DNA from 2 places in the Fictibacillus sp. KU28468 genome. Region 2 is predicted to be linked to the other one. Evidence: riboswitches for the same ligand, from Rfam matches in the RefSeq annotation. Region 2 holds a riboswitch; the other holds the start of a gene.
What was found. Region 2 has a riboswitch for S-adenosylmethionine ahead of OKX00_RS05845 (methionine ABC transporter ATP-binding protein). Riboswitches for the same ligand answer to the same signal wherever they lie in the genome.

Region 1: another riboswitch for S-adenosylmethionine. It lies ahead of metX (homoserine O-acetyltransferase MetX); the one in region 2 lies ahead of OKX00_RS05845 (methionine ABC transporter ATP-binding protein).

Annotation. Positions count from the first base shown of each region.
Region 1 covers NZ_CP110666.1:2,338,504-2,341,995, reverse strand. Annotated here, with positions in the region: gene OKX00_RS12080 (cell wall hydrolase) at 134-727, shown strand; gene OKX00_RS12075 (universal stress protein) at 769-1,257, opposite strand; SAM riboswitch class I at 1,422-1,530, shown strand; gene metX (homoserine O-acetyltransferase MetX) at 1,613-2,707, shown strand; gene OKX00_RS12065 (MDR family MFS transporter) at 2,737-3,492, opposite strand, start outside.
Region 2 covers NZ_CP110666.1:1,156,917-1,160,408, forward strand. Annotated here, with positions in the region: gene OKX00_RS05835 (anti-sigma factor domain-containing protein) at 1-507, shown strand, start outside; gene OKX00_RS05840 (hypothetical protein) at 610-912, shown strand; SAM riboswitch class I at 1,035-1,148, shown strand; gene OKX00_RS05845 (methionine ABC transporter ATP-binding protein) at 1,237-2,262, shown strand; gene OKX00_RS05850 (methionine ABC transporter permease) at 2,255-2,920, shown strand; gene OKX00_RS05855 (MetQ/NlpA family ABC transporter substrate-binding protein) at 2,951-3,492, shown strand, end outside.

The DNA of each region.
Region 1 (3,492 bases), 1.2 Mb from region 2:
AATGGTCACAAAAAATATCATATATCCGAAACATAACTCCTAGGGGCTTCGTTAGTTCGCAACAACAAAAGGGTGATCAGAAATCGTCCTTTTACTTTTGACGAAAACACAAAGATCCAGGAGGTATAAATTTATGTTTAAAAAGATTGGTTTAATTACGGGAATAACAGCCATTGGGCTATCTATAGCAGGAGGAACAAATGCAAGTGCACATACGGTAAAGGAAGGGGATACTCTTTGGAAGCTTGGTCAGTCTTATAACGTATCTTATGAAAGTATCAAAAAAGACAACAATTTAGACGGAAATATGATAAGACCTGGCCAGCAATTAAACATACCGGCAGTTAAAGGGGTAAGTGAACATCAAGTGAAAGCATCTTCAGAAGATAAAAGACTTCTCGCTTCTCTTGTCGAAGCCGAAGCAATGGGTGAAAGTTTTGAAGGTAAAGCTGCAGTTGCTGCTGTTGTCTTGAACCGAGTAAAGGCTGATAGCTTTCCGGATACGATCAAAGGGGTTATCTACGACAAAGGGCAGTTTCAGCCTGTCATGGAAAACAAACTGAAAAAGCCTTCACCTTCATCAGAAAAAGCTGTTGATAAAGCATTATCCGGTTATGACAATACGAATGGATCGCTGTTTTTCTATAATAAAACGACAGCGGTAAGCCGTTGGCTCGATACAAAGCCTGTCAATATAGTAATCGGCAACCATACATTCAGCAAGTAAATTAAAGCCTCAGGCCATAGAAAGAAAGGTCTGAGGCTTTATTATCGTTCACTTGAGCTCTTTATGCTAAGACCCGATGATTCGATTTTTTGGCTGTTCCGGGCAATGAGAACATCACAAGTGGCATGCCTAGTGATATATTGTGAAACACTGCCGATAAAAATGCGTTCCATAGCGTTTAACCCGGTTGCACCGCAGACAATTAAATCTGCTTCATGCATGGAAGCAAAAGAAAGGATTTCTGTTTTTGGAGTTCCGTAATTGGATAAGGTTTTAACATGTTTTAATCCATGTTTCCTTGCCATTTCATCATAATCTTCAAGAAGGGATTCACTGAAACTCTTATCACGGCTCAACTCGATGTTAACTGCACCTGCGTCTAATGGAGCAGTAGGGATTTTTTCCTCAGAAATATGAACAATTAGCAATTGCGCATGATATTCTTTCGTAATTTCTATAGCTCTGTAAAAGGCAACCTCCGAAGATTCCGATCCATCCACACCAACAAGGATTTTTTCGTAATAAGGCATAAAAATCACCCCTTTTTTGTAAACTTATATAAATTCATTCCCTATATATAAGAGAGGCAAACATAATCGTAACATTTGTACCCAACCTCCAAATTCCATTTGACAAACCTATAGGAGTAAGGTATTTTTGAACGTATTAAAGTATTTGAAAAATTCATAATTGACTCTTATCAAGAGTGGTGGAGGGACTGGCCCGATGATACCCGGCAACCTGCAGATTATTTCTGAACAGGTGCCAAATCCTGCAAGGCAGAAGGCTTTGAGAGATAAGAGAAGGTCAAGCCCAAGCGGATAATTGCACCTCTCTGAATCTTTTAGAGAGGTGTTTTTTGTTGAATAAATGGGGGGATATCTGTTGGCAAATACACAATTATCTGCTGTAAATGATACGGCAGCAATAGGAGAACTTACGTTAGAGTCTGGAAAAGAGCTGAAAGATGTCCATATCGCATACCAGCGAATCGGCGCAGCAAATGCACCTGCCATTTTCGTATGCCATGCGCTTACAGGTAATCATTATACGTTAAACAGTGAGATGGGAGAAGGCTGGTGGGCAGGTCTTTTGGGAAATGGGCAGTATATTGATTTGGAGAAATACCAGGTGATTACTTCAAATGTATTGGGAGGGTGTGACGGATCAACAGGACCACTCTCGGTCAATCCCGTTACTGGAAGTCCTTACGGAGCTGAATTTCCATTGATAACAATCAGAGACATGGTGCAGGCCCAAAAGAAACTTTTGGACGTACTCGGCTTGGGACGTCTAGAGGCAGTGATCGGCGGATCGTTAGGCGGCATGCAGGTATTAGAGTGGGGACTGATGTATCCTGATTTTATGGAGCGTCTGATCCCGATTGCCGTAACCCCTTTTCTAAGTGATTATGCGATAGGTTTCAATGCAGCGGGAAGAACGGCCATCCTAAGTGATCCCTTATGGAATAATGGACAGTACGGTAAAGAAAATACACCAAGGAAAGGGCTTGGCATTGCTCGGATGATCGGTATGCTCACTTATCGTTCGGGAGCATTGTTCAATCATCGATTTCAGCGAAAACAAACTGAGAATTGGGAAACCATTCATGAGAATGCAGCCTTTTCAGTTGAATCCTATCTTCAATACCAAGCGGATAAATTAGCGGACCGTTTTGATGCCAACAGTTACTTAACACTATTGAAAGCGATGGATACTCACGATATCGGCAGAGAAAGGGGAGGAGTAGTGGCTGCTTCCCAGAGCTATAAGGCTCAAATGCTTTGTGTTGGTTTCACTGGTGATTTGCTCTATCCTTCTGATTTAATGGAACAGTTTGTAAAAGATGTTCAAGCTGCAAATAAAAGAGCAAAATATCTTGAGGTATCCACCATGTTTGGGCATGATGGATTTCTGACAGAATTTGATAAGTGGGGGAACTTGCTCAAGGAATTTATGAGAGAAACAATAAAGACATGAGGATATCATCCTCATGTCTTTATTTATCACTATTCAACAGCTGGTTTTTCAATAACCGCCGTCTGATTAGAAGGCGTATGCTGTTCAGGGCGCTCCCGGCTAATTCTTCCGCCGCCGACGGATAAAGCGACCAAAATACCCGCTCCAATAAAAATCAAGCCTGTTAAAAATACAGTGGTAAAAGAATCACTCCATGCGGTCTGTATAGAATGAATAACGGTATCTTTAATTGTATCAGGCAATTTAAGAAGATCTGGATGGATTAAAATGCTGAACAATGCATCTGTTTTGTCTGCTAACTTTTGAAAGATCCCTTGAAGCATTGGGTTCGTTTGTCCACTCACTACATCTTTCATTTTTGTTTCTAAGGAATGGTTCATCACTACATTTAGAACAGTGATACCAATCGTACCGCCAATTGAACGGAAGAACGTTGATGCAGAAGTAACAGCTCCCAGTTTTGTTTTCGGAAATTCATTTTGAATCGCGATCATTAATGTCGGCATAACAAGACCCATTCCGAATCCCATTATAATCATATAAGCGTATGCTGTAATTTCATTGGAATCAACACCCATCGTGCTCATCAAGTAGAAGCCTACTGCTGTAATGATCATGCCCGCAGTCAATACGGTTCGATAAGGAACTTTCAATAAAAGTCTTCCACCAATAATACTCGCCAGGATGAGAGAAATCATCATCGGTGTCATGGTAGAACCAGCTTGTGTCGGAGTTACACCCAGAATACCCTGCATAAACATCGGAACGAACATGATCGCACCGAA
Region 2 (3,492 bases):
AACCATTCAGAAAAAATCCTTCGCAATCATAGAAATCTTGAACCCATAAAGATTAAGACGAGTTCCCTGCGCAGTTCTTCTCTAAAAGAACATGCGAAAAAAGAAGTCAAAAAAGAAAGGATTGAACCCAAGCTAGAACCAAACAATAAACGTGCTGTCCCAAAAACCAAAAGGCACGAAGATCGAAAAAGCGGCCGTAAAGCTGAAGATAAAGAAAAAAATGAATCAAAAAAAGTAAAACCACATTCTTCAAAGCAACATCACGAACAGCCGATGTACAACAAGCAAGCAAAGAAAAATACTAATTTGAATACTGCTCCGAAACAGCATGTTCATGAAAAGAATAAACATGAAAACCATAAATGGGATAAGGGGAAAAGGCTTGAAAAAAGAGAGCAGAAAAATTCTCCCGTTCATCGGCCTGAAAAAAAGTACTGGAAAAAAGAACTGCAGAAAAATCATAAAAAGCCACAAATGAATAAAGAAATACATAAAAAGGCTGGCTAAAAGTCGACACTGCGTTTAATAAACTGTCGAAGGAAAAATCAAGGAAGACACCAACCATCTCCCGAACATTAAGATATACATGTTTTTAAAAGGGGGATGTTTATGGATTGGGTTCTTTGGCAGGAACAGGTTCAAAAAACGGCCTTCCTTCAGCCGCTGATAGGCACGGAGACTCCCGGTGTGACGGCTGACGGAGAACGATTATGTTTTTCCTTCGTAAATAAGTATAACGGATCAGAACGGATATCCATGCTTACAGGCAGGATGGATGATTTGCATGAGGTGTTTGAAGGCCGGCAGCGTCTGAGCGATTTAATCAGGATAAATAGAGTAACTTTTACGGGAACATACAGGGAACAGCTTAAGTTAGAATCTCTTCTGTTTTTATGCAAATTGGAGTCCTAAGCCAAAAGAATCGGGTCCTTCTATCTAAAAAAACAGGAGTTATGGATTGACACTCCATAAAGGTGATGTTAAAATTCGAAACGTGTTAAGAAATTTTAACTAAATAACGAATAACAAATTCGTTCTTATCGCGAGTGGTGGAGGGACTGGCCCTATGAAACCCGGCAACCGTTAAGCAGCTTCCTGCTTGAAAAGGTGCCAAATCCTGCAAAGCAAACTGCTTTGGGAGATGAGATGACGGTGCATATAAATTTTTATGCCCTTCTGCTCATGACCTGGCAGAAGGGCATTTTTTATTTTTCAGAAAGTGAGGTATCCGGTCTCTTGATAACATTAGACGCAGTAAAAAAGATTTTTCAGACGAAAGACGGAGCTGTAAACGCAGTTGACCATGTCGATCTTTCTATAGATCAAGGAGAAATTTTCGGGATTATTGGATACAGTGGTGCAGGTAAAAGTACACTGATCCGAATGCTGAACATGCTGGAAAGACCGACGAGCGGAGATGTTAACGTTGCGGGAAAAAATCTTTCCAAACTTAGTAACAACGAGCTTCGAAAAGCTCGGCAGGAAATCAGCATGATATTTCAGCATTTCAATCTGCTTTGGTCCAGAACAGTAAGGGAAAACATTGCATTTCCACTTGAGATTGCAGGTGTGCCGAAAGCAGAGCGCCTGAAGCGGGTGGATGAACTGATTAAACTTGTTGGATTAGAGGGCCGCGGAGAATCGTATCCTTCCCAATTGAGTGGAGGACAGAAGCAAAGAGTCGGGATCGCACGTGCACTGGCCAATAACCCTAAAGTTCTTCTCTGTGATGAGGCGACTTCAGCCCTTGATCCGAAAACAACAGACAGCATCCTTAATTTATTAGTTGAGATCAATCAAAAGCTCGGCTTGACCATTGTTCTTATCACACATGAGATGCATGTCATCCGTAAGATCTGCCATCGGGTCGCTGTTATGGAAGACGGTAAAATAGTGGAACAAGGGCCGGTTTTGGAAGTATTCAGACATCCTAAAGAGTCCATTACAAAAGATTTTGTTAAGCAAGTAACAGAGCCAGAAGAAACGACAGACATGATCAAGCAGCTGGCATCTGAAAAACCTCAGAGCCAAATTGTACAGCTTACCTTTGTTGGAGGAAGTGCAGAACAGCCCGTTATTACAGATGTGATCCGTAAATTTGACGTTCAGGTGAATATCCTGCAGGGTAAGGTATCACAAACACAAAACGGGCCATATGGAACGTTGTTCATCCAGCTGGAAGGAACAGATACCGAAATTCAGGAAGCGGTAGCCTATATGAATGGGCAGAAAGTAGAAGTGGAGGTGATCTCATATGAATAGTCTTTTTCCGAATGTGGAATGGAGTGGAATGTGGGGTGCCACCGGACAAACACTGTACATGACAGCTGTTGCGGTTCTTGCCACTTTTATTTTAGGTCTTCTTTTAGGATTAGCATTATTTTTAACGGGTAAAGGGAACCTATGGGAGAATCGGTTTTTAAATTTTGTCTTTTCAGCGATCGTAAATATCTTCCGTTCCATTCCGTTTATTATCCTGATCATTTTATTGCTTCCGTTTACGCTCTTGTTAGTAGGATCTATGCTTGGCGCCAATGCAGCATTGCCTGCTTTGATTATTGGAGCTGCACCGTTTTATGCCCGGATGGTTGAGATAGCACTTCGCGAGATTGATAAAGGTGTAATCGAAGCGGCAAAATCGATGGGATCGAGCAACGCTCAAATTATTTTTAAAGTTTTGATCCCTGAAAGCCTTCCTGCATTAGTTTCCGGGATTACGGTAACTTCAATCGCGCTTGTCGGTTATACAGCAATGGCGGGGGTAGTCGGAGCAGGCGGGCTCGGGAATTTGGCGTTCCTTGAAGGTTTCCAGCGTACGCAAAATGATGTTACATTTGTCGCTACTGTTATCATTCTAATCATTGTGTTTATCATTCAGTTTATTGGGGATAATGTAACTCGCCGTCTTGATAAACGTTAAAATCTACATTACACAACCAGGAGGAACAACATGAAAAAAATCATTACACTCGTTCTTTTACTTGCATTGACAACAGCCCTTGCTGCATGTGGTGCAAACGGAGGGAAAGACAAAAAACTAGCTGATGATAAGATTGTTGTGGGAGCATCCAATGTTCCGCATGCAGAAATTCTTGAAGCAGCTAAACCTTTAATGAAGAAAAAAGGAATTGATCTTGAAATTAAAACGTTCCAGGATTATGTACTTCCTAATAAAGCACTTGCAAACAATGAAATTGATGCCAACTACTTTCAGCACGTTCCGTATTTGAAATCACAAATGAAAGAAAATAAAAATTACAAATTTGAGAACGCCGGCGGTATTCATATCGAACCGATCGGAGTATATTCTAAAAAGTACAAGTCTTTAAAAGAACTTCCAAACGGAGCAACGATCATTATGAGTAATTCCGTTGCTGACCACGGACGTATGCTAACATTGCTTGAGCACGAAGGCTTGATTAAACTTAAACCTGGAAAAGGTTACAACTCAAAGATTAAAGACATTGCCAAAAACCCAAAACATTTGAAATT